One region of the Novosphingobium sp. Sphag1I genome, then DNA from elsewhere that is predicted to be linked to it. Evidence: riboswitches for the same ligand, from Rfam matches in the RefSeq annotation. Region 1 holds a riboswitch; the other holds the start of a gene.
What was found. A riboswitch is a leader RNA that binds a small molecule or an ion and turns the genes downstream of it on or off. The one in region 1 is predicted to bind thiamine pyrophosphate.

Region 1 (10,374 bases):
GAAAAAGTAACGGTCAAGCTGCAACAGGTGCTGGCCGCGGACTTGCCCGCCCAGACGCAGGCAATGGTTGATGCCGCGATGGAGCGTACTGCGGCGGGGATCGCCGCCGATGTTCCGCCCTATGCACGTATTCGCGCCGCAATTGGTTTGCCCACCTCATCGCTATGGGTGAACCGAACGGAACGCACGGTCTTTGTCGCACCTGTCGCCGCGCCGGGGTGGCGGCTGGAGGATTATCGCCGGGTGGAAGTTATGGCCCAACAGGTGGCCGAAGGATGGCATGTCGCCATTGTCCCGCCCGCCAGCGCGAATCTCAACGTCGCTTTGGAGGGGCAACAGGATGAAACGGATGCGGTCACGCCGGATCTGGCGGTCTGGGCGGTGACGCGTTGGGGGGTGAACCGCGTTGTGCTTTTGGGCGCGGAGGAAGAAAGCGCCGCCTTTGTTCAGCAATTGCAGAGGGCCGGGATTGCCGTGACGGTGGCGGCGCCATCGAAGACAATCAAGGTTGCGCAAGCGCAATTGCAATTTGCGCCGCCTCCACCCGCCAACGCCCCATAGACGGCGGGGCATTTGCGGCCTAAGGGCTAAGCCTTCCAAGCTTGGCTGAACATGAGGCCGCTGTGTCGATCTATCGGCAAGCCATCGCATGGTTTGCAAAATTGCGCCGTACCGGGAATTTGAAATCAAGGGTGGCCGCCATCATTGGCGCCATGCTGCTGGCGCTGGTCGCCATCATCTTCGCGCAATGTGGTGAATGGGCGCAGCATCTGTTTATTGCGATGTACCGCCGCGCGTTCTGGTCACCGTTGATCGTGACGCCCGCCCTGTTCATGGCGGTGGTGTGGTGCACGCGGCGCTATTGGCCTCTGGCCCGTGCCTCCGGCATTCCGCAGGTGATGGCAGCCTGTCACAAGCCAGATGGGCCAAAGGCCAAGGCCTTGTTGTCACCCTCGACTGCACTTGCCAAATTCTTCGGTACGATCCTGATCCTTCTGGCCGGTGGTTCGGCGGGGCGCGAAGGACCGACGGTACAGATCAGCGCCGCCATCATGGTGGCGGTCAACCGCGTCCTTCGCATTCCCGTGACCAGCGGCGTGGTGATTGCAGGGGGCGCGGCAGGTGTGGCGGCGGCGTTCAACACGCCTTTGGCCGGGGTCGCCTTTGCGATTGAGGAACTGGCCTCGGCCTTTGAGCAAAAGGTTGCGGTACAGGTGATGGCCGCCGTGATGATCGCCGGTCTGGTCAGTCTGGGCCTGTCGGGTGACTACGTCTATTTCGGAGCGATGAGCACCCGGCTGGACCTTCATGCCATGGTGCTGGTCGTGCCTCTGGCCGGGGTGATCGGGGGCGTGCTGGGCGGATTGTTTTCGCGTGTGATGGTGGCGATGGCTTGGTCCGGGGCGCCTTGGCTGGTGCGGATCAAGGCGCGTCCGCTGCTTCTGGCCGGGGGTTGCGGTTTGATCGTCGCCTTGACCGGAATTGCCAGTGGCGGCCTGTCATGGGGCACGGGGTATGAAACCACGCGCGCCTTGCTCGAAGGGCATCAGGCATCGCTGTTGTTCGGTCCGGCCAAGCTGATTTCGACGATGGCCACGGCCATCAGCGGGGCGCCGGGGGGCATTTTCGCGCCCACCCTGTCGGTTGGCGCCGGTTTGGGGCAGGCCTTGTCGATGGCTTTTCCCGAACATTCTAGCGGGGCCATCGTGGTGCTGGGCATTGTGGGCTATTTTGCCGGGGTGGTGCGGGCGCCCCTGACGGCGATCATCATCGTGATGGAAATGACTGCCGACCGGGGGATGATCCTGCCTCTGTTCGGCACGGCGTTGATCGCGGATTGGGTCAGCTCTTTGGTGTGCCGCCCCAAACTCTATCACGCGCTCTCGCTCAGTTTTCGCTGAAAGCCATCCGGCCAGCACCATCGGGGTGTAGTGTTGCTATGCCCAAAATGTCGCAGTCGATCATCGTTGTTGCATGGCATGCGCAACAGGACTTCCCACAAGCGCAAAGAGCCCCTAGAGGCACCGCATCCCCGGGGGGCCGCTGTTGCGCGGCTGAGAGGTGGTCAGCAGACCACGACCCGCTGAACCTGATCCGGTTGACACCGGCGTAGGGAGGGTTGGCGGCCAGTCCGTTGTCTCTCCCGTTGGAGTGCGAGAGACGTGGAAAAGATGATGGCTGCCGATTTGATCCGTTTGCGTTTGCTGGGGGGCTGCGGGCGCGCGCTGGCGCTTTCGATGGCGGTTTCCATGGCCGGCTTTGCGACGCAGGTCCATGCGGCAGAAGCCGATGATCCGGCCGTCATCCGCGTGACCGGTCATCCCGATCCCGAAGGTCTCTTGCCCGACCAGACCGCGCCCAAGGCGATCAGCGCGATTTCGTCCGATTTCATCATCAAGCAGGCCCCGACGCTCAACGCGTTCCAATTGGTCAGCCTGCTGCCCGGCGCGAATGTGTCGTCCACCGATCCCTACGGCCTTTCGGCAACCTCCAGCCTGACCCTGCGCGGGATGGGCCAGGATCAGATCGGCGTGTTGATGGAAGGCGCGCCGCAGAATGACATCGGCTATTATTATGCCTATCCATCGCAATTTGCGGACGCGGAAAACATCCGTCAGGTCGCCCTGACGCAAGGCGCGGTGGATATGGATTCGCCGACATTGGGCGCGACGGGCGGGCTGTTGTCGCTGACGCTGGATGATCCGGCCAAGAAGCGGGGGGCTTTGGTCAATTTCTCGCTGGGTTCGTATAATGAACGGCGCGGCTTTGTCCGTTTCGACACCGGCACGATCGGCAACAGCGGCTTGCGCGCCTTTGTGTCCTATTCGAACAATCGCGCCGACAATTGGCGCGGGGCGGGCTATGATCTGCGCAACCATATTGACGGCAAATTGCTGAAGGAATGGGGGCAGGGCAATCGCGCCAGTCTGGCCGTCTCGTTCAACGAGGCCAAGACTTCGACCTATCCCAGCCCCTCTCTGGCCAATTGGAAAACCTATGGGCGCGGATATAATTTCGAGAAGAATTATACGGTTGGTGATACAAGTTACTGGCGTTTCTATCGTGCGCCGTTCCGCAATATCTATCTGTCGGCCCCGGTGCATATTCAGATCAACGACCGTTTGACGTTGGACACCACGACCTATCTGCAATGGGGTTACGGCAATTCGCCCTATGGGATGCAATTGACCACAACGGGCAATTATCTGGGCACCGAGGAATTGACCCAGCCGATCAATCTGCCCGGCGCGGATGCTTCGGGTCTGGCCACGGTTCTGGGCAATTGGACCGGCAATCAGTTTCGCGCCGGCAATGTGACGAAATTGACGTTGCAGGCGGGCGCGCATCGTCTGACGGGCGGGATCTGGTTCGATTACGGCAATGACCGTGTGCAACAGACCTACACCCCGGTGGGCAGCGATGGGCAGCCGGCCGACGAATGGGGCTATCCCGCCAATGCGATCCGCACCGCCGATGGCCGCCTTCTGGCCTATGAGAATATACGGACGGTGACAGTGTCCAAGGCGTTCTTTGTGGCCGACAGCATCACGATCAGCGACCGTTTGACCGCCGACATTGGTTTCAAGGGCGTCGATGCCTTGCGCAGCGGGCGCAATTTCCTGCCCGGTCCGCAATCGGGGGTGCGGTTTGAAAAGTTCGCCGCCTTGCCGCGTGCCGCGCTGCATTACCGGATCGATGACCGCCAGCAGGTCTTTGCCAATATCACCACCAATTTCCGCGCGCCCAATGAGTTCACGCTCTACAACACCTATGATTATGGCGCGGTGAGCACGCGGGGGACGACTGACCTCAAAAACGAATATTCGGTGTCTCAGGAGCTGGGCTATCGTTATATCGGACCTAACCTTTCGTTCTCAATGACTGGATTTCATTACCATTTCCGCAACCGACAGGTCGCAACCGTCGTGAACAGCGGCGGCGCTCTGGTCAATTCGACGATCAATGGCGGCAGCCAGACTTCCTATGGTCTGGATGGCGAAATCGATTGGCGACCGGCCAAGGGCGTCAGCCTTTATGTTTCGGGCGAATATCTGCACACGCGGATCGACAGCGATTTGTCGGTCAATGGCGATTGGCTGCCCACCAAGGGCAAGCGCGCCGTTGCCGCGCCCGCCTATCAGTTTGGCGTAGGCAGCACCTATGACGATGGCCTGTTGTTTGGCAGCACGGCGCTGAAATATGTCGCGCGCCAATATTCGACCTTTATGAATGACGAGAGCATTCCCGGCTATGCCACGCTTGATCTGTCATTGGGCGTCCATCTGGCCAAGCTGGTCGATGGTAAGCGCACCGATTTGCGCGTCAACGCCATCAACATCACCAATCCGCGCGTCCTGTCGGGTGTGCAGAGCTTTGGCATGAATGCGCAGGACACCGTTGGGCGCAATGGCTCGGTCATTTCCGGCTATGCTCCGACCTATTATATCGGCGGCGGGCGCGCCTTTGTGGCGACCATCTCGCGCGCGTTCTGATGACCGCCAACGCGCCTGCATCGGATCATTTGGTCCACGGCATGGGTAAAGTGCTTGAACCCCCCGCCTGGCCAGCGATCAACGCTGGTGAGGCGGAGGCCGTTCTCGCCCATTTCCCGCAGGCGGGGCGCGTGATTGCGCTGCCATGGCATTCGCCGCGTCCGTTTTCGGCGGCGGCAAGGGTTGAGGCCGAGGGTGGCACTTTCATCCTGAAGCGGCACCATCAGACCCTGCGTTCCGTTGATGGCTTGACGCAGGAACACCGCTTTATGGCGCATTTGCGCAAGGGCGGGGTGAGCGTGCCGGAGGTCATGGCGCAGGCGGCGGGCGATGTGGGGGCCTTGGGGCTGGGGGAGTGGACCTATGAACTCCATCGCGCATCGCCCGGCGCGGATCTCTATCGCGACAGGCATTCATGGACGGGTTTTCTGTCCCTGGATCATGCCCGCGCTGCCGGTCATGCTTTGGCGCGGCTTCATCTGGCGGCGCGCGATTATGATGCGCCGCCGCGTGGAGCGGACCCGTTGATCGCCAGTTTTACCATCGTGCCCGCCGCCGATTGGCGCGGCGCGGCGCAGGCCTATTTCGCGGCGCGGCCCGCCTTGGAGCGTTATCTGCGGGCGCGCGACTGGCAGGGGGAACTGGCTGGGATCTTTGCACAGTTTGGCCATGGGCTTTGCGATAGGCTGGCGGGCCAAGCTGCGCTGTGGACACATAATGACTGGCATCCCTCCAACCTGCTCTGGTCTGCGCAGGGAGAGGTTGCGACGGTCTTTGACTTTGGCCTTGCGACGCAAACCTGCGCTTTGCACGATCTGGCCACGGCGATTGAGCGTTGCGCTATTCCATGGCTTGACTTGGGCAATGATGCGCCAATGGAGGGGGATGTCGCGACGGCGCTTGTCTTGGTTCAAGCCTATTGTGAGATAGCGCCGTTAAGTACTTCTAATTTAGTAACCTTGCTTAATCTCTTGCCTTTGGTCCACATCGAATTTGCGATGTCCGAGGTCGACTATTTCGCGGGCATTCTCAAGGATGAGGCGCAGGCGTCGATGGCGTGGGATGACTATCTGATCGGCCATGCGCGGTGGTTCGGGTCGGACAATGGCCAATCCTTTCTGCGGCAATTGCGCGAAGGGATGGGGCTATAATGTCCGTTCTGGAAATCATCGGGGTCGTGGTCAGTTTTCTGGGCATATGGCTGACCGCGCGACGGGTGATGGTGTGCTGGCCGGTCAACCTGATGGCCTGCGCGCTTTATTTCAAACTGTTCCTCGATGAACGGCTCTATGCCGACATGGCGCTTCAGGCGGTCTTTGGCGTGGCGATTGTCTATGGCTGGATCGCCTGGCTGAAAGGGCGGGGCGGGGATGGGCAGGTGATCGTGCAGCCGTTGAGCAACCATTCCGCGCTGGGTGGATTGGCTTTGGGGGCGATTGGCGCCGTCTCGATCGGTTGGTTCACCAGCCATTATACGGACGCCGCCATCCCGTGGATGGATGCCGGGCTCAGCAGCTTCAGCCTTGTTGCCCAATATTGGACGGCGCGACGTCATGCGGCAAGTTGGCTGCTGTGGATCGTGGTTGATGTGCTTTATGTTGGGATGTTTATATTCAAAGGTCTGTATCTGACGTCGGGCCTTTATGCGGCTATGGTGGTCTTGGCCATCATCGGGTATAGGCGTTGGAAATCATCGGTTTGAATTCGGTTCTTCATTAAACAATGAAGATGTGGCGTCGGGAATGATCGCTCCCGACGCCTGCAATCCATCACGCCGAAGGCTTGGCCTGCTTGGCCGCCGCATCCAGCTCCGCTGCGGTGAGCGAAATGAAAAGGCCCTGAGCACCAAGCCCAAAGGCTTTTTTGGTCAGCGAGACCGGTCCGGCGGCGCGGTCAATGACGATCAGGTCTGGTTTCACTTCCTTGATCGTGCCAACCGGCGTGCCCGCCTTGCCCTTTACTTCGGCGCCGACGACCATGGCGGCCTCAAGCGCGGCGGCCGACTTTTGCGCCGATACGGCGACCTGCTCGTCGATCTGGGCCTTGGTCATTGTCACCATCGGGCCCTTGGCATTGGTGCCAAAGGCGCTCTTGGGCAATGCCGCCTTGCTGGCGCCAGTGTTGATGACGATGGCATCATTGGAAATGCTCTCGATCTTGCCGACTTCGCCGCCTTGCGGGTCATAGGTCATGGCGCCAACGACCAGCGCCGAGGATGCCGCCGCCTGTGGGGCCTGAGCAAACGCCGTGGCGGGCGCAATCAGCCCAACAGAGGCCACCAGAGCGAAATAGGGAACCTTCACGTGTCATCTCCTGTTCCATTGAGAGGGTTGGCTGCTGCCTTGTTCATGGACAGGCCACAGGATGCAGTTCAGTTTCCGATAGGTCCAATTGAAAGGTTGTGGACGAATTGATTGATATTATCTATCAACGATGAATGTTGTCCTTCCGCCAATTGCAATATCTGGTCGCCGTCGCTGATCATCAAAGCTTTCGCCGGGCCGCGATCTATCTCCATGTTTCCCAACCGACGTTAAGCCTTCAGTTGCAGAAGATGGAGGAAAGCCTTGGCGTCCGTCTGATTGATCGCGCCATGACGCCGGTGCGGCCAACGCCGGTTGGCAAGGAAATCGTTGGACGCGCGCGTAAACTCTTGCTCGACCTCAACGACCTTGAGGAAACGGCAAGGCGCAGCGTGGGGGAACTGGTCGGAACGATCAGCCTTGGCGTTTCACCGACGCTTGGCCCTTATCTGTTGCCGGGGATTGTCGGCATACTGAAACAGGAAATGCCCGACCTTCGCCTGCATATTCGCGAGGGGATCCCCAATGACCAGATGTTTGAGCTGCGCAGCGGGGCGCTCGACATGGTTCTGACGCCTCTGGCGCTGGGCGGGGCGGATCTGCACGTTGAGCCCTTGTTCGATGAAAAGCTCTATCTGGTCGCGCCGCCTGACCATGCTCTTGCGGCCCGGTCGCATTTGAAACGCGCCGATCTGGTCGGCATTCAGGCGCTGAGCATCGATCCGCGTTATCCGTTTCATCAGCAAACGCGTGAGATTTGCGATGAGTTGGGGCTGGAACTGCTCGATGATTATGAAGGGACCAGCCTCGACAGTCTGTGCCAGATGTGCGCGTCGGGATTGGGTCTGGCGATCCTGCCCGAACTTTATCTGCGTTCAGAGATTGGCGGAAAAAACATCATCACGCCATTGATAATCGAGGATTGGTCTTATGCGCGCTCCGTCGCGGCCATTTGGCGCCATGACTCGGTCTATAGCGAAAACTATGCCGAGGTGGCGCAGATCATCAAACGCGAGGCCGGGCATTTGCTGAGCGGGAATATGATGGCGTGACGAACAGGCCCGGATGGCATGTATGCGCCAACCGGGCCAAACATCAGGCAGCGGTGCTTACATCTCCGGGGCCGTTGGAGGGCGGCTCCGCCAGAATGATAGGGATATATTGAGCGGTGGTTTGAGGATATCCGAAAAGGAACCCCTGCACCTCGTCACAACCTTCGCGTTTTAGGACGCCCAACTGGCTTGCCGTCTCAATCCCTTCGGCCAGAACAGGGATGGCCAGACTTTTGCCCAGCGCCAGTACCGCGCGGACAATGGCGACGGCTTGCGGGCTGTTTTCCAGTTCAGAAACGAACAGGCGGTCAAGCTTGATCTTGTCAAAAGGAAAGGCGCGCAGGGTTTCCAGACTGGAATAGCCGGTTCCGAAATCGTCGAGGGCAACGCCCACGCCCATCGCCTTGATCTGACGCAGGACGTGCAGCGCGCGGTCGCGGTCGGCCATGATGGCGGATTCGGTCAATTCGATTTCCAGACGGCGCGGCGGCAGGCCGGTGTCCATCAGAATCTGGTGAAACAGCCGTGGCAGGTCGGCATGCGACAATTGCATGGGCGATACGTTGACCGCCACGCGGGCGCCATGGTCCCATTTTACCGCATCGCTGCACGCCCGGCGCATCACCCATTCGCCCAGTTGCAGGATCAGGCCGTTTTCCTCGGCAATCGGAATGAACACCGCCGGAGGGATCGCGCCGCGTTCCGGATGGGTCCAGCGCAGCAGGGCCTCGTAACCCGTGACGTCCGACGTCACGAGCGAGGTCTGGACCTGATAATGCAGCTCCAACTGGTTCAAGCCGATAGCCTGACGCAGGTCATTGGCCAGATCACGGCGTTCACGGATCGCATCGTCCAAAACCGCATCGTAATAGCATGGTTCAGGCGCTCGGCGGCTCTTGGCGCGATACATGGCCATGTCGGCATTGTTGGTCAACGTGTCGGCCGCATCGGCATCATCGGGATAGATGGCAACGCCAATGCTGGCCCCGACGCATGTATCGAATGTGCTGATTTCCAGCGGCTTTTCCAGCGCCTGTTTGATCCGTCCCGTAAAATTGGCCAGTGCGGGGCGGTTGTCAAAACGGATCAGTCCGACAAATTCATCGCCGCCCAATCGGGCAATCATCTGATTGCGCCCCAATTCGGCGGTCATGCGCCGCGCCAGTGTAATCAGTACATCGTCACCGGCCTTGTGGCCGTGAATATCGTTGATTTCCTTGAAACGGTTAAGGTCAATGGCCACCACGCCCAGCTTTGTCCCGGTAACCCGCGCCACTTCGATCTGGCGTTTAAGCTCATCCTGAAAGCTGATGCGATTGGGCAGGCCCGTCAGTGCATCATTCATCGCCATATGGTGCAGGCGGCTCATCGCGTCGGAACGCGTCCAACGGTCGATCAACGCGGCAAAGACACCGACCGCAATCACCAGCAGACCGACAATTGCCGTGGCCAGAGCCAGCGCTTCCATCTGCTGCGGTTCCATCGGCGCGGCGCTGATGCGCAGCGGGGTGATGTGCAGCGCGGTCATGGCGGTAAAATGCAAAGTCGCAATCGCCAAGACCAACAGCGCCGTGGACAGGGGCGCTCGATAGGTCGCAAGGCGGCTTTGATGGGTTGCGATCATCGCGGCGGCGGAAAACAGGACCGAACCAAGCACGGCCGCGATCACATATTCCTTGCGCCACGCGACGATCCCATCGACCCGATAGGCCATCATCCCGCAGAAATGCATGACCGCAATGGCCAGTCCTATCAGCACGCCCCCCGCTCCGGCATAGGCTGCGGACTTCTTCCACGTGGCAATGGCAAAGCCCGCACCCGTGCCCATCGTGGCGGCAATCAACGAAACGATGGTCAAAACCGGGTCCAAATGAACCGGCACGCCGGCGCGATAGGCCAACATCGCAACAAAATGGGTGCACCAAATGGTTGCACCTGCGCCCACCGATGTCAGAAAGAGCCATGCGATACGCTGGCCTCCCGATGTGGCCTGGGCGCGGGTAAACATCTGAATGACGGCAAAGGCGCCAACACAGCATACAAATACAGCCAATGCGACCAACCAAGGGTCGTGTTCGGTTGCAATGCACAAGGCAACGTTGATCATGAGAGGGGAGATCCAGCAAGCTTAGGGGGGACGATCGCTGATCGCATGTACCCACGCTGGTTAGGTGTGCGGCGTTAAAATTGGGTGAAACGCTGGTTCGCACGAACAATGTTTAGGTGATTATCCTAATGTTACGTTTCAATAAATCACGGTTGATCCATATTGGTTCCGTGGCGTTGGGCGGTTTGGGCAAATTTGACCCGTGAATTGGCCGCTGACGAAATAGGGAGAGTTGGGTGTAGCAATGGCCGCATAGGCCCAAGTGCAATCAATCCATTTCCTCAATGTTTCGTTTTATTGCGGGGTATTCCTGAACTTGAAGGGTAAGGAATAGCCGCTATTTAGCTGCTGCAACTGCGAAAAGGATGGGGCATGGCCAAACAGAATGTGGGAATGCGGCAGGTGGCCCGGTGGATCGG
Region 2 (10,374 bases), on a different contig from region 1:
CCGCGATCACGATAGAGGCCGCCCCGCCGAACACCACCGCGCCCACCGGGCCCATCAGCGCGGCGGCAATGCCCGATTCCATCTCGCCCAATTCGTTGGAGGCCGAAATGAACAGGGTGGAGATCGCCCCCACGCGCCCGCGCATTTCATCGGGGGTGGACACCTGCATCAAGGTTTGGCGGATCAGCACCGACACCATATCCGCCGCGCCCAGCAGCGCCAGACAGAAAGCCGAGAGCCAGAAAGAGGTCGAAATCCCGAACACCACGGTAAAAACGCCATAGACGCCCACCGCCCCCAGCATCTTGGCCCCGACATGTTGGCCCACCGGGCGCCATGACACGAACAAGGCGGTGGCCAGCGCCCCGACCGAAGAGGCCGCCCGCAACAGGCCCAGCCCATCCGGGCCGACATGCAAAATATCACGCGCATAGACCGGCAAGAGCGCCGTCACCCCGCCCAGCAAGGTCGCGAACATGTCCAGTGTGATCGTGCCGAACAACAGGCGGTTCGAGCGGACATAGGTCAATCCTTCACGCATCAATTCGAGCGGGCGACCGCGTGATCCGCGTGAATGGCTGGCCTGCGCGCTGATCATGACCTGGGCGGCAAAGGCGACCAGCAGCAGCGCGGCGGCAAAGCCAAAGGCCGCGCCCGGCGAAACCGCATAGGCATATCCGCCCAGCACCGGCCCCAGAATGCCCCCCACGCGCCCCGCAATCGCCCCCAGAGCAATCGCGCGCGGCAGCGCTTCGACCGGCACCGTGGCGGAAAGCAGCGCATTCATCGCCGGCATGTAAAAGGCGCGTGATGCGGCAAAGCCAGAAGCCACAATATACAAAACCGCCAGCGACAGCCCGCCCTTCATCGCCAGAAAGCATAGCGGGATCAGAAAGGCCAATTGCCCGATCAGCGCGATGCGCACGACTTTGCGCCGGTCATATTGATCCGCCACAAGGCCCGCCATCGGGTTGAAGATCAGAAAAGGCAGGAATTGCGCCAGCCCCACAAGGCCAAGCCGCAAAGCCGCCGCACGCACCCCGTAACTGGCCCGCGCCACATCATAGACCGCCCAGCCCAGCGCCATGACCATCGCATTATGCCCCAGCATGGCCGTCAGCCGGGCCAGCCAGTAAAACTGGAAATCGCGATATTGCAGGGGGTGCTTCATGCCATGTCGGCTATCAGCGCCATGTTGCGCCGTCGAGGCACGAAAATGTTTCGGGCGGCACAGACTTGCTTGCCCATGCCGCCCGAACTTGTGTCATTCATTCAGGTCTTAGTGGTGGTGTCCGTGACCCCAACCGCCGCCCCATCCGCCGCGACCGTAATAGCCGCCACGCGGACCGCCCCAGCCACGGCCCGGACCGCCGTAATAGCCGCCACGGGGCATCGGGCGATAAGTGCGGTAATACCATCCGTGATAGGGATAGGGACGATAGATCCACGCATTGTCGACATAGACCCATGGGCGATACCACGAGGGCGCCGCGTAATAATAATCACTTTGCGCATAGGCATAGACAGGGGCGCCGCCGCGCACGACAAAGCCCGGCGGGCAACCGGGGCTGGTTTCGCCGCCGCTGCTGCTGGCCACGGCCGCGCCGCCCACGGCGCCGATGGCCGCGCCTGCAGCCATGCCGACGCCCGTGTCATGGCGACCGGCCAATCCGCCCCCGATGATCGCGCCCAGCACGCCGCCCACCAGAGCGCCCGCCCCGGTGTTGCCCCGCGATTTTACGCAATTGTTGCGCGCCCAGTTTTCGGCGTCCGCAGCATAGCGTGCATCGGCGGCCCGATCCTCGGCGCCTGCGACATAGCCCTGCGGGGTGGGGGGCAGGGTGCGGCCGTCATAGCCTTCGGGCGCCGACGGTTCGGGCGGGGGATTGCGATAGTCATAGCCACCTTGCGGCTGGCCATTATAGGGCTGACCGTTATAGGCTTGGCCGTTATAGGGTTCCTGCGCAGAATAGGCCGGATCGGAATAGCCCTGACCACCGATCTGGGCAGAGGCAAAGGTGGAGGCGAGGGGCGACATACCGGCGGCCAGAGCGCTGGCGGCCAGCACGGTCTTTTGAAAAGCGATGGACATGACGCGGGTCCTTGCTGAAAAATTCGAACGCTGAAAAACTATGGCAACATAGCTGACATGATCCGCGTGAACGCAGGCTGACACAGCGCAAAGCGCGACAATTTGTTACCCGTTACAGGCCGCGCGATGGCCAAGGCACGGATGGCGTGCCAAGGGGCATATGAAAGGAACCGACATGAGCGCCGAAGAAGATTACGTATATGACGAGGAAAGCGGCGAATGGCTGCCCGCATCGGAACTGGCCGCCAAACAGGCCGCCGCCGATACGGTCGAAGTGCGCGATGCGGTGGGCAATCTGCTTTCCGATGGCGATCAGGTGACGCTGATCAAGGATCTGGAGGTCAAGGGCGCGGGCCAGACGTTGAAGCGCGGCACGTTGATCAAATCGATCCGCCTGACGGGCGATCCGCAAGAGATCGATTGCCGTTATGACGGGATCAAGGGGCTGGTGCTGCGCGCCGAATTCGTCCGCAAGAGGTAAATGCCCGATGCGCGTCGCCACATTGACGATGAACCCGGCCATCGACGGTTCGTGCGAGGCCGAGCAGGTTTTCCCCACCCACAAGATCCGCACGCATGACGAGCGTTACGATCCGGGCGGGGGCGGCATCAATGTGGCGCGCGTGCTGGCCCGATTGGGCCATGATTTATCGCCTGCCGCGGTCGAGGTCATTTATCTGGCGGGCGGGGCCACGGGGGCCTTGCTTGACGAATTGCTGGACCAACATGGGTTGGAGCGGTTTCGCATCCCCATACGTGACCATACGCGGCAATCGCTGGCGGTGTATGAAAGGGTCAGCGGCAAGGAGTTCCGCTTTGTCCCCGATGGTCCCTTGATCCGCGAGGCGGAGTGGCAGGCGGCCTTTGACCGGGTGGCGGGTCTGGATCACGGATGGCTGGTGGCCAGTGGGTCTTTGCCGCGCGGCGTCCCGGTGGATTTCTATGCGCGGCTGGCGGCGGGATTGGCGGGGCGCGATGTGCGGCTGGTGGTCGATACATCGGGGCCTGCTCTGGCCGCTGCGCTGGAGCAGGGCGGGCTTTATCTGGTTAAGCCGAGCCTTGGCGAATTTGAAACGCTGGTCGGGCGCAAGCTGGACGGGGCGCAGGATGTGGGCGAGGCGGCCATGGATATGGTGCGCGCCGGAAAGGCCGCCCATGTCGCGGTGTCGATGGGGCACGAAGGGGCGGTTCTGGCCCATGCGGGCGGGGTGATCGTCCGGCCCGCGCTGGATGTTCTGGTTAAGAGCGCGACGGGCGCGGGAGACAGTTTCGTGGGCGGTATGGTCCATGGCTTTTTGCGCGACGAAGATGCAGCGGGTGCATTCCGCTGGGGCATGGCGGCGGGGACGGCGGCGGTCCTGTCGCCCGGCACGGACCTGTGCCACCCGGAAGCGGTGCGGCAGATGTGGGAAGCTTTGGGAGAGTTGTGATGGCAGAGCGTGATCCAAAGGCTGTGGCGATAATCGAACGCCTTGGCATGCAGCCGCATCCCGAGGGTGGATGGTACGTCGAATTATGGCGCGAAGGGCCTGATCGCGGGCGCGTCAGCACGATCTATTTCCTGTTGGAAGCGGGGCAAACGTCGCATTGGCACAGGATCGACGCCGCCGAAGTGTGGTTATGGCATGCCGGGTCGGCGCTGGATCTGGGCGTGGCGGAGGATGATGCGGGGCCGGTGCGCTGGATCCGTTTGGGCGGCGATGTTCTGGCGGGGGAGGAGCCGCAGGGCGTGATCCCGACGCGATATTGGCAAACGGCCCGGGCGAAGGACGGTTGGGCCTTGGTCAGTTGCGTTGTGGCGCCGGGATTCCGGTTCGAAGGGTTTGAATTGGCCGATCCCGATTGGCATCCGGGGTGATTGGGTTCTTTGTTGCGACGCAACATTCCAAAATGGTTTTTCGTTGATTTGAATTGAGTGATTCGATCTGATGATTCTTTGATGAATTTGGATCATTCTACCAGGATGAACGGGTGAAACTTGTATGCATTCCTATTCAAGCCTTATGCGGATCTGAAGGCGACGGAACATCAAAAATCCCCCAATTCCGAGGAATAATGGCGAATTCTAACGGGATAGGTGGACATTAATTTTAGGCAGGGCTGTCGCCGTTTGCAAAAAATGCAATCAACTCGTTGGTGAATGCAATTGCTCGAATCCCACCATTCACGATAGACGGGGTTCAACAACATAAAGGGTGCTTCGAGGCAATGAATCCTAACCAAATAGGGGAATTTGCCATGATCAAGACTGTTATCGCTGCCGCTGCTTTCGCTCTTCTGCCCACCGTTGCTTTCGCTGACGAAGCTCCCAAGCAGAGCTTCACCTATCAGGGCGTGACCTACACCTACACCTCGGAAGTTCAGAACGGCGTGAAGGTTCTCAAGGGTTCGGCCTACAACGGCAAGGTGCCCTTCGAACTGAAGGTGACCAAGAATGGCGTTTCGGGCACGTTCAACAAGGCTCCCGTGAACTTTGACATGCACGAAGTTCAGCACCTCGACAGCAAGGAAGTTGTCGAAGGCCAGTAAGAACCTGGACCCGGAAACGGGTCGGTTCCAAAGCTGAAATACGCGCTACAAAACCCAAGGGGCGGCTGGAAGATGACTTCCGGCCGCCCTTTTGCGTGCGCACAGAAATTTGGGGAAGAGTTGCGGCCCAGTCGGGTTGGTAGCCTCTTCAATAAGAGCCGACTAGGCCGCGCCATCCATATGGCAGTGCTGATCTGACAAATCCATGAATGAAATGCCACTTTGGCGAATTTTATGAACTCTTTTTGCTGACTTGGTTGATGGTTTCAGGCCAGCGTTACGAAAATCTCTGCGACAAGCACCCAATTGGCATCCGGCCCCATCGGGGCAAGATTGCGCCACTTGGCCGCATAGGTGCCCGATGCTTGCACTTTGCCTTCGACGGTGGCGCCGCGCCATGCGCCGTGTTCCATGGCGATGGGTTCAATGGCGCTGACGATGATGGTTTCCGGTGTCCGGACATAGATCGAGCGCTGGGCCGCAGGGGCGGCAAATTCACGCTTCCACGCCAGCAATTGCGCCTTGCGCCCGTTCAGCAGCGCGCTGTCCGTGCCGGTGATCAAGGTCACATTGGGCGCAAGGATCGGCGTGATGGCGTCAAGGTCGCCTTGTTCCAGCGCGCGATTGAATGCGGCGCGGCGCAGGCGGATGGCAAGATCGGCGGCGGGGTTTTGCATGGGATTCACCGCTGCGGGATTTTTGGGAGGAAGGGAAGGGGGTATTTGCCTCTGGCGGGTTAAGGGTGGGGGCCCTTAACAATCCCGTTTTGGGGTTGCGGGTGGTTTGCGGGGTGGCGTTTCTGGGCATGGGTGTTGAAAGCCTGCGGCGCAGCAAACTCGCGCTAAAAGCGCCGCAGGCTTTACAATCAAAACGCTGAAATTTCCAGCAAGGCCGCCATCGCACCCCACCGCCGACAGTATCGGGATTGCAAAGGGCCCCCGCCCTTTGCCCGCCGGAGGCATCAACCCCAAACCAAAAGAAGGGCCGAGGACCACCCCGGCCCCCGACCTTTTCATCAATCCCGAACGAACCCTTATTCCGCAGCAGGAATGTAGAGATCGCCCGCTTCCTTATACTTCTCGCTCATCTGCGCCATGCCCGCTTCGGCGTCCTGCGCGGCGGCAAAGGTTTCGATGGGCGCGTTCTGCTTGGCCGCGAATTCGCGCACTTCCTGCGTGATCTTCATGCTGCAGAATTTCGGCCCGCACATGCTGCAGAAATGGGCCGTCTTGGCGCCTTCTGCGGGCAGGGTCTGGTCGTGATACTGCTCGGCGGTGTCGGGGTCGAGCGACAGGTTGAACTGATCGCGCCAGCGGAATTCGAAACGCGCGCGCGACAGGGCGTCGTCGCGCAACTTCGCCGCCGGGTGGCCCTTGGCCAGATCCGCCGCATGGGCGGCCAGCTTATAGGTCACCACGCCGACCTTGACGTCATCGCGGTCGGGCAGGCCGAGGTGCTCCTTGGGCGTGACATAGCAAAGCATCGCCGTGCCGAACCAGCCGATCATCGCCGCGCCAATGCCCGACGTGATATGGTCATAGCCCGGCGCAATGTCGGTGACGAGCGGCCCCAGCGTGTAGAACGGAGCTTCACCGCAGGCGGCCAGTTGCTTGTCCATATTCTCCTTGATCTTGTGCATCGGCACATGGCCGGGGCCTTCGATCATCACCTGAACGTCCTGTTCCCACGCCCGCTTGGTCAGTTCGCCCAGCGTGTAGAGTTCGGCAAATTGCGCCTCGTCATTGGCATCGGCAATCGAACCGGGGCGCAGACCATCGCCCAGCGAATAGGCCACGTCATAGGCCTTCATGATCTCGGTGATTTCGTCGAACCGTTCGTAAAGGAACGATTCCTTGTGATGGGCCAGGCACCACTTGGCCATGATCGAGCCGCCGCGCGACACGATGCCCGTCACGCGCTTGGCGGTCAGGGGAATATAGGGCAGGCGAACGCCGGCATGGATGGTGAAATAGTCAACGCCCTGCTCGGCCTGTTCGATCAGCGTGTCGCGGAAGATTTCCCACGTCAGATCCTCGGCAATGCCGCCGACCTTTTCCAGCGCCTGATAGATGGGCACGGTGCCGATGGGGACGGGCGAATTGCGCAGGATCCATTCGCGCGTGTCATGGATGTTGCGCCCGGTCGACAGGTCCATCACCGTGTCGGCGCCGTGGCGGATGGCCCAGACCATCTTGTCGACTTCACTGGCCACGTCCGAGGCGACCGCCGAATTGCCGATGTTGGCGTTGATCTTGACCAGGAAATTGCGGCCAATCGCCATCGGTTCGGATTCGGGATGGTTGATGTTCGAGGGAATGATGGCGCGGCCCCGCGCCACTTCTGACCGCACGAACTCGCCCGTCACGAAATCGGGGATTTCTGCGCCCCAGCTTTGCCCGTCGCGCTCCAGCTTTTCCTTCAGGATGGCGCGGCCAAGGTTTTCGCGCTGCGCCACATATTCCATTTCGGGCGTGACGATGCCTCGGCGGGCATAATGCATCTGGCTGACATTGGCCCCGGCCTTGGCGCGCAGGGGGCGGGTGTTGACGCCGGGGAAGGCGGGCACGCCGCCGCTGCGATCCGGGCCTTTCAAGCCATTGTCTTCGGGCTTGATCGCGCGGCCTTCATAGTCCTCGACATCGCCGCGTGCCAAAATCCATTCGCGGCGCAGCGGGGCAAGGCCGGCGGCAATATCGATCGTGGCATTGGGATCGGTATAGGGGCCGGACGTGTCATAGACCCGCACCGCAGGTTCCCTGGCCGACGACTCCAGCGCGATTTCGCGCATCGCTACCTTGATTTCGGGATGGCTGGGCGAAGGGACGTAAATCTTCTTCGAGCCACGGATGGCACCGGTGGTGACGCCAATTTCAAGGGGAGAGTTGATGTCGGCCATGGATGTCTTTCTGCTGTCTATCCGAAGCGGGCCATACCAATCACGGTCATGACAAGCCCGATAAGAGTGGTGATACCGGCCCAGCCCTTGTGAAAATTGCCAAGGGTTTTGAGCCACATCTGGGTGTAAAGATCGCAGGCGAACAGGATGGCCAAAGCCTCGGCCATCATCAATCCGCCCAGCGCCTTGATGATGCAGGTGAGAAGGTCATGCGGTATCCATGGATTGGCCAAATAAACGAGCGACCCCACCATCAATTCCAGCATACCGCACAGGAATTGTAGGGCGGGTGATCCTTCGACCTCGCCGATCATGGTCTGCCAAACGCCCGGTTGCCTAAGCGCCCCTGCTCCTGCGGCCAGCGCGGCCAGACCAAGAATGAGAGCGCTCCAAGCCGTGGGATCTCCAGCTTCCTGCATACCTTCTCCTTTGTTTTTTCGTTTTTTATTCGCCTTTTTTCTGCGGCGTCAGGAGAGGAGGAGCGGGGGGCACCATACCGGGCCGACAGACTCGTTCCCTCCCTACGCCCGGATTAACGGGTTCAGGTTCAACGGGTCGTGGGACGTTACGCCCACCTCTCAGCCACATGGCTCCCCGGGGATATTGATCGCAGGTTATGCCAAGGCGCGGCCCTTGGCAAGCGCGCGTTGCGGGCGAATTCGCGCAGAATTGGGTGGATTTGTCAGGGGCGGTTCCGGCACCGCCATCGTCCCGGTCGGCCATGCCCCAAACAGCATCGCAGCCAAGATAAATTTCCTTGGCATTTGCCTGTTTGGGCGGTTGCCGGTTGGTCTGGGGTAACATAGACTCTGGTCTATGGCTGGACATGACACGGATATTGCCATCCTCGGGGGCGGATTGGCAGGCGGGCTGGTGGCGCTGGCCTTGGCGGCGCGTCGGCCCGATTTGCGGATCATGTTGGTGGAACGGGACGACAGACTGGGGGGCAATCACCTCTGGTCCTTTTTCCTCAGCGATATTCCGGTTTCGGCGCGATGGCTGCTTAAACCTTTGATCGTGGCGCGTTGGAGCAGTTACAGCGTCCGCTTTACCGGCAAGCGTCGCCATCTGAGCAGCCCCTATCGCACGATATCCAGCGATCGCTTTGACGCGGTCCTGCGCGAAAGCCTGCCCCAAGGTTCGATCCTGACGGGCGCGACCGTGACGGCGTTTGATCGCGGGGGCTTCACGCTTGCCGATGGGCGAAAGTTTCGCGCGGGCGCGGTGATCGATGCGCGCGGGTCAACGGCCTTTCCCGGCATGCGCGGCGGGTGGCAAAAATTCGTGGGCCAGATGCTGCGCACCAGCGCCCCCCATGGTTTGACCGCCCCCATCGTGATGGACGGCAACCGAACCCAGCATGACGGGTTCCGCTTTGTCTATGCCCTGCCTTTTTCGCCCGATACGGTCTTTGTCGAGGATACCTATTATTCCGACACGCCCGACATTGATGCGCCCGCCTTGCGCGAACGCATTGCCACCTATGCCAAAAGCAAGGGGTGGACCGTCGCCGAGGTCCTGCACGAGGAGCAGGGGGTGTTGCCGGTCGTGGCCGATGGCGACCCCCATGGCCTGCGCGACAATCGACATGGCGTGGCGCGGATTGGCGTGGCGGCGGGATTGTTTCACCCGCTGACGGGCTATTCGCTGCCCACGGCGGTACGGGTGGCGGCGATGATTGCCGATTTGCCGGACCTGTCGGGCCCGGCGTTGGCCGCCAGGGTCGAGGAATTTGCCCGCGACCATTGGAAATCGGGCGGGTTCTACCGCCTGCTGGCCCGCATGTTGTTTGGCGCCGCCGTGCCGGATCAGCGCCACCGGGTCTTTGCCCGCTTTTACCGCCTAAATGACAGGTTGATCGAGCGCTTCTATGCGGGGCAATCAACATGGGCCGACCGCATCCGATTGTTGATGGGGCGGCCTCCGGTGCCTATTGGCGCGGCTGTGGCCTGTTTGCTGGATGGCGGACGGGGGCTGGCCGATCTGGGCGCGATCGGGGGTGTTTTGGAAACGACAACCATACCGGCCTTTGCCGGGGAAACTGAGGATTCATGAAAAAGGCCTGTGTGATTGGTGCCGGTTTTGGCGGACTGGCTCTGGCCATTCGCCTGCAATCGGCCGGCATTGCCACCACGCTGGTTGAGGCGCGAGAGCGACCCGGCGGGCGTGCCTATGTGTGGGAACGCGACGGCCATACGTTTGACGCGGGGCCGACCGTCATCACCGACCCGTCATGCCTGTCGGAATTGTGGAGCCTGTCGGGACAGGACATTGCGACCGACGTCGACTTGATGCCGGTCATGCCTTTTTACCGCCTGCAATGGACCGATGGCAGCCATTTCGATTATTCCAATGACGAGGCCCGCCTGCGCAGCGAAATCAATCGCGTCGCGCCCGGCGATCTGGCCGGGTATCAGCAATTTCTGGACTTTGCCGGCGAGGTGTACCGCGAGGGTTACGTGAAACTGGGCCACGTTCCGTTTCTTGATTTCAAGAGCATGATCAAGGCCGCCCCCGCGTTGATGAAGCATCAGGCGTGGCGCAGTGTCTATTCGCGCGTCGCCGGTTTCGTGGAATCGGAAAAGCTGCGCGAGGCGTTGTCCTTTCACACGCTGTTGGTCGGCGGCAATCCGATGGCGACCAGCAGCATCTATGCCCTGATCCACAAGCTGGAAAAGGATGGCGGCGTGTGGTGGGCGCGGGGCGGCACCAACCGCCTTGTCGCGGGCATGGCGGCTTTGTTTGAACGGTTGGGCGGGACGCTGCGCCTGAACGATGGCGCTGTGCAGATCCACACGATCGGCAACCGCGCGCATGAGGTCGAAACCAAAAGCGGGTGGCGCGAACGTTTCGACGC

Region 2: linked by a shared signal. The riboswitch ahead of ACZ9HU_RS14920 (hypothetical protein) and the one ahead of ACZ9HU_RS18195 (TonB-dependent receptor) in region 1 are both predicted to bind thiamine pyrophosphate.

Annotation. Positions count from the first base shown of each region.
Region 1 covers NZ_JBWBQS010000018.1:12,304-22,677, forward strand. The annotation lists gene ACZ9HU_RS18185 (DUF389 domain-containing protein) at 1-561, shown strand, start outside; gene ACZ9HU_RS18190 (chloride channel protein) at 693-1,901, shown strand; TPP riboswitch at 2,024-2,133, shown strand; gene ACZ9HU_RS18195 (TonB-dependent receptor) at 2,250-4,493, shown strand; gene ACZ9HU_RS18200 (phosphotransferase enzyme family protein) at 4,493-5,644, shown strand; gene pnuC (nicotinamide riboside transporter PnuC) at 5,644-6,195, shown strand; gene ACZ9HU_RS18210 (hypothetical protein) at 6,263-6,796, opposite strand; gene ACZ9HU_RS18215 (hydrogen peroxide-inducible genes activator) at 6,931-7,848, shown strand; gene ACZ9HU_RS18220 (putative bifunctional diguanylate cyclase/phosphodiesterase) at 7,892-9,856, opposite strand; gene ACZ9HU_RS18225 (ABC transporter transmembrane domain-containing protein) at 10,328-10,374, shown strand, end outside.
Region 2 covers NZ_JBWBQS010000012.1:72,322-82,695, reverse strand. The annotation lists gene ACZ9HU_RS14960 (MFS transporter) at 1-1,171, opposite strand, end outside; gene ACZ9HU_RS14955 (hypothetical protein) at 1,280-2,092, opposite strand; gene ACZ9HU_RS14950 (alkylphosphonate utilization protein) at 2,268-2,573, shown strand; gene ACZ9HU_RS14945 (1-phosphofructokinase family hexose kinase) at 2,581-3,522, shown strand; gene ACZ9HU_RS14940 (cupin domain-containing protein) at 3,522-3,950, shown strand; gene ACZ9HU_RS14935 (hypothetical protein) at 4,331-4,621, shown strand; gene ACZ9HU_RS14930 (DUF4440 domain-containing protein) at 4,888-5,298, opposite strand; gene thiC (phosphomethylpyrimidine synthase ThiC) at 5,655-7,517, opposite strand; gene ACZ9HU_RS14920 (hypothetical protein) at 7,535-7,936, opposite strand; TPP riboswitch at 8,019-8,124, opposite strand; gene crtY (lycopene beta-cyclase CrtY) at 8,334-9,572, shown strand; gene ACZ9HU_RS14910 (phytoene desaturase) at 9,569-10,374, shown strand, end outside.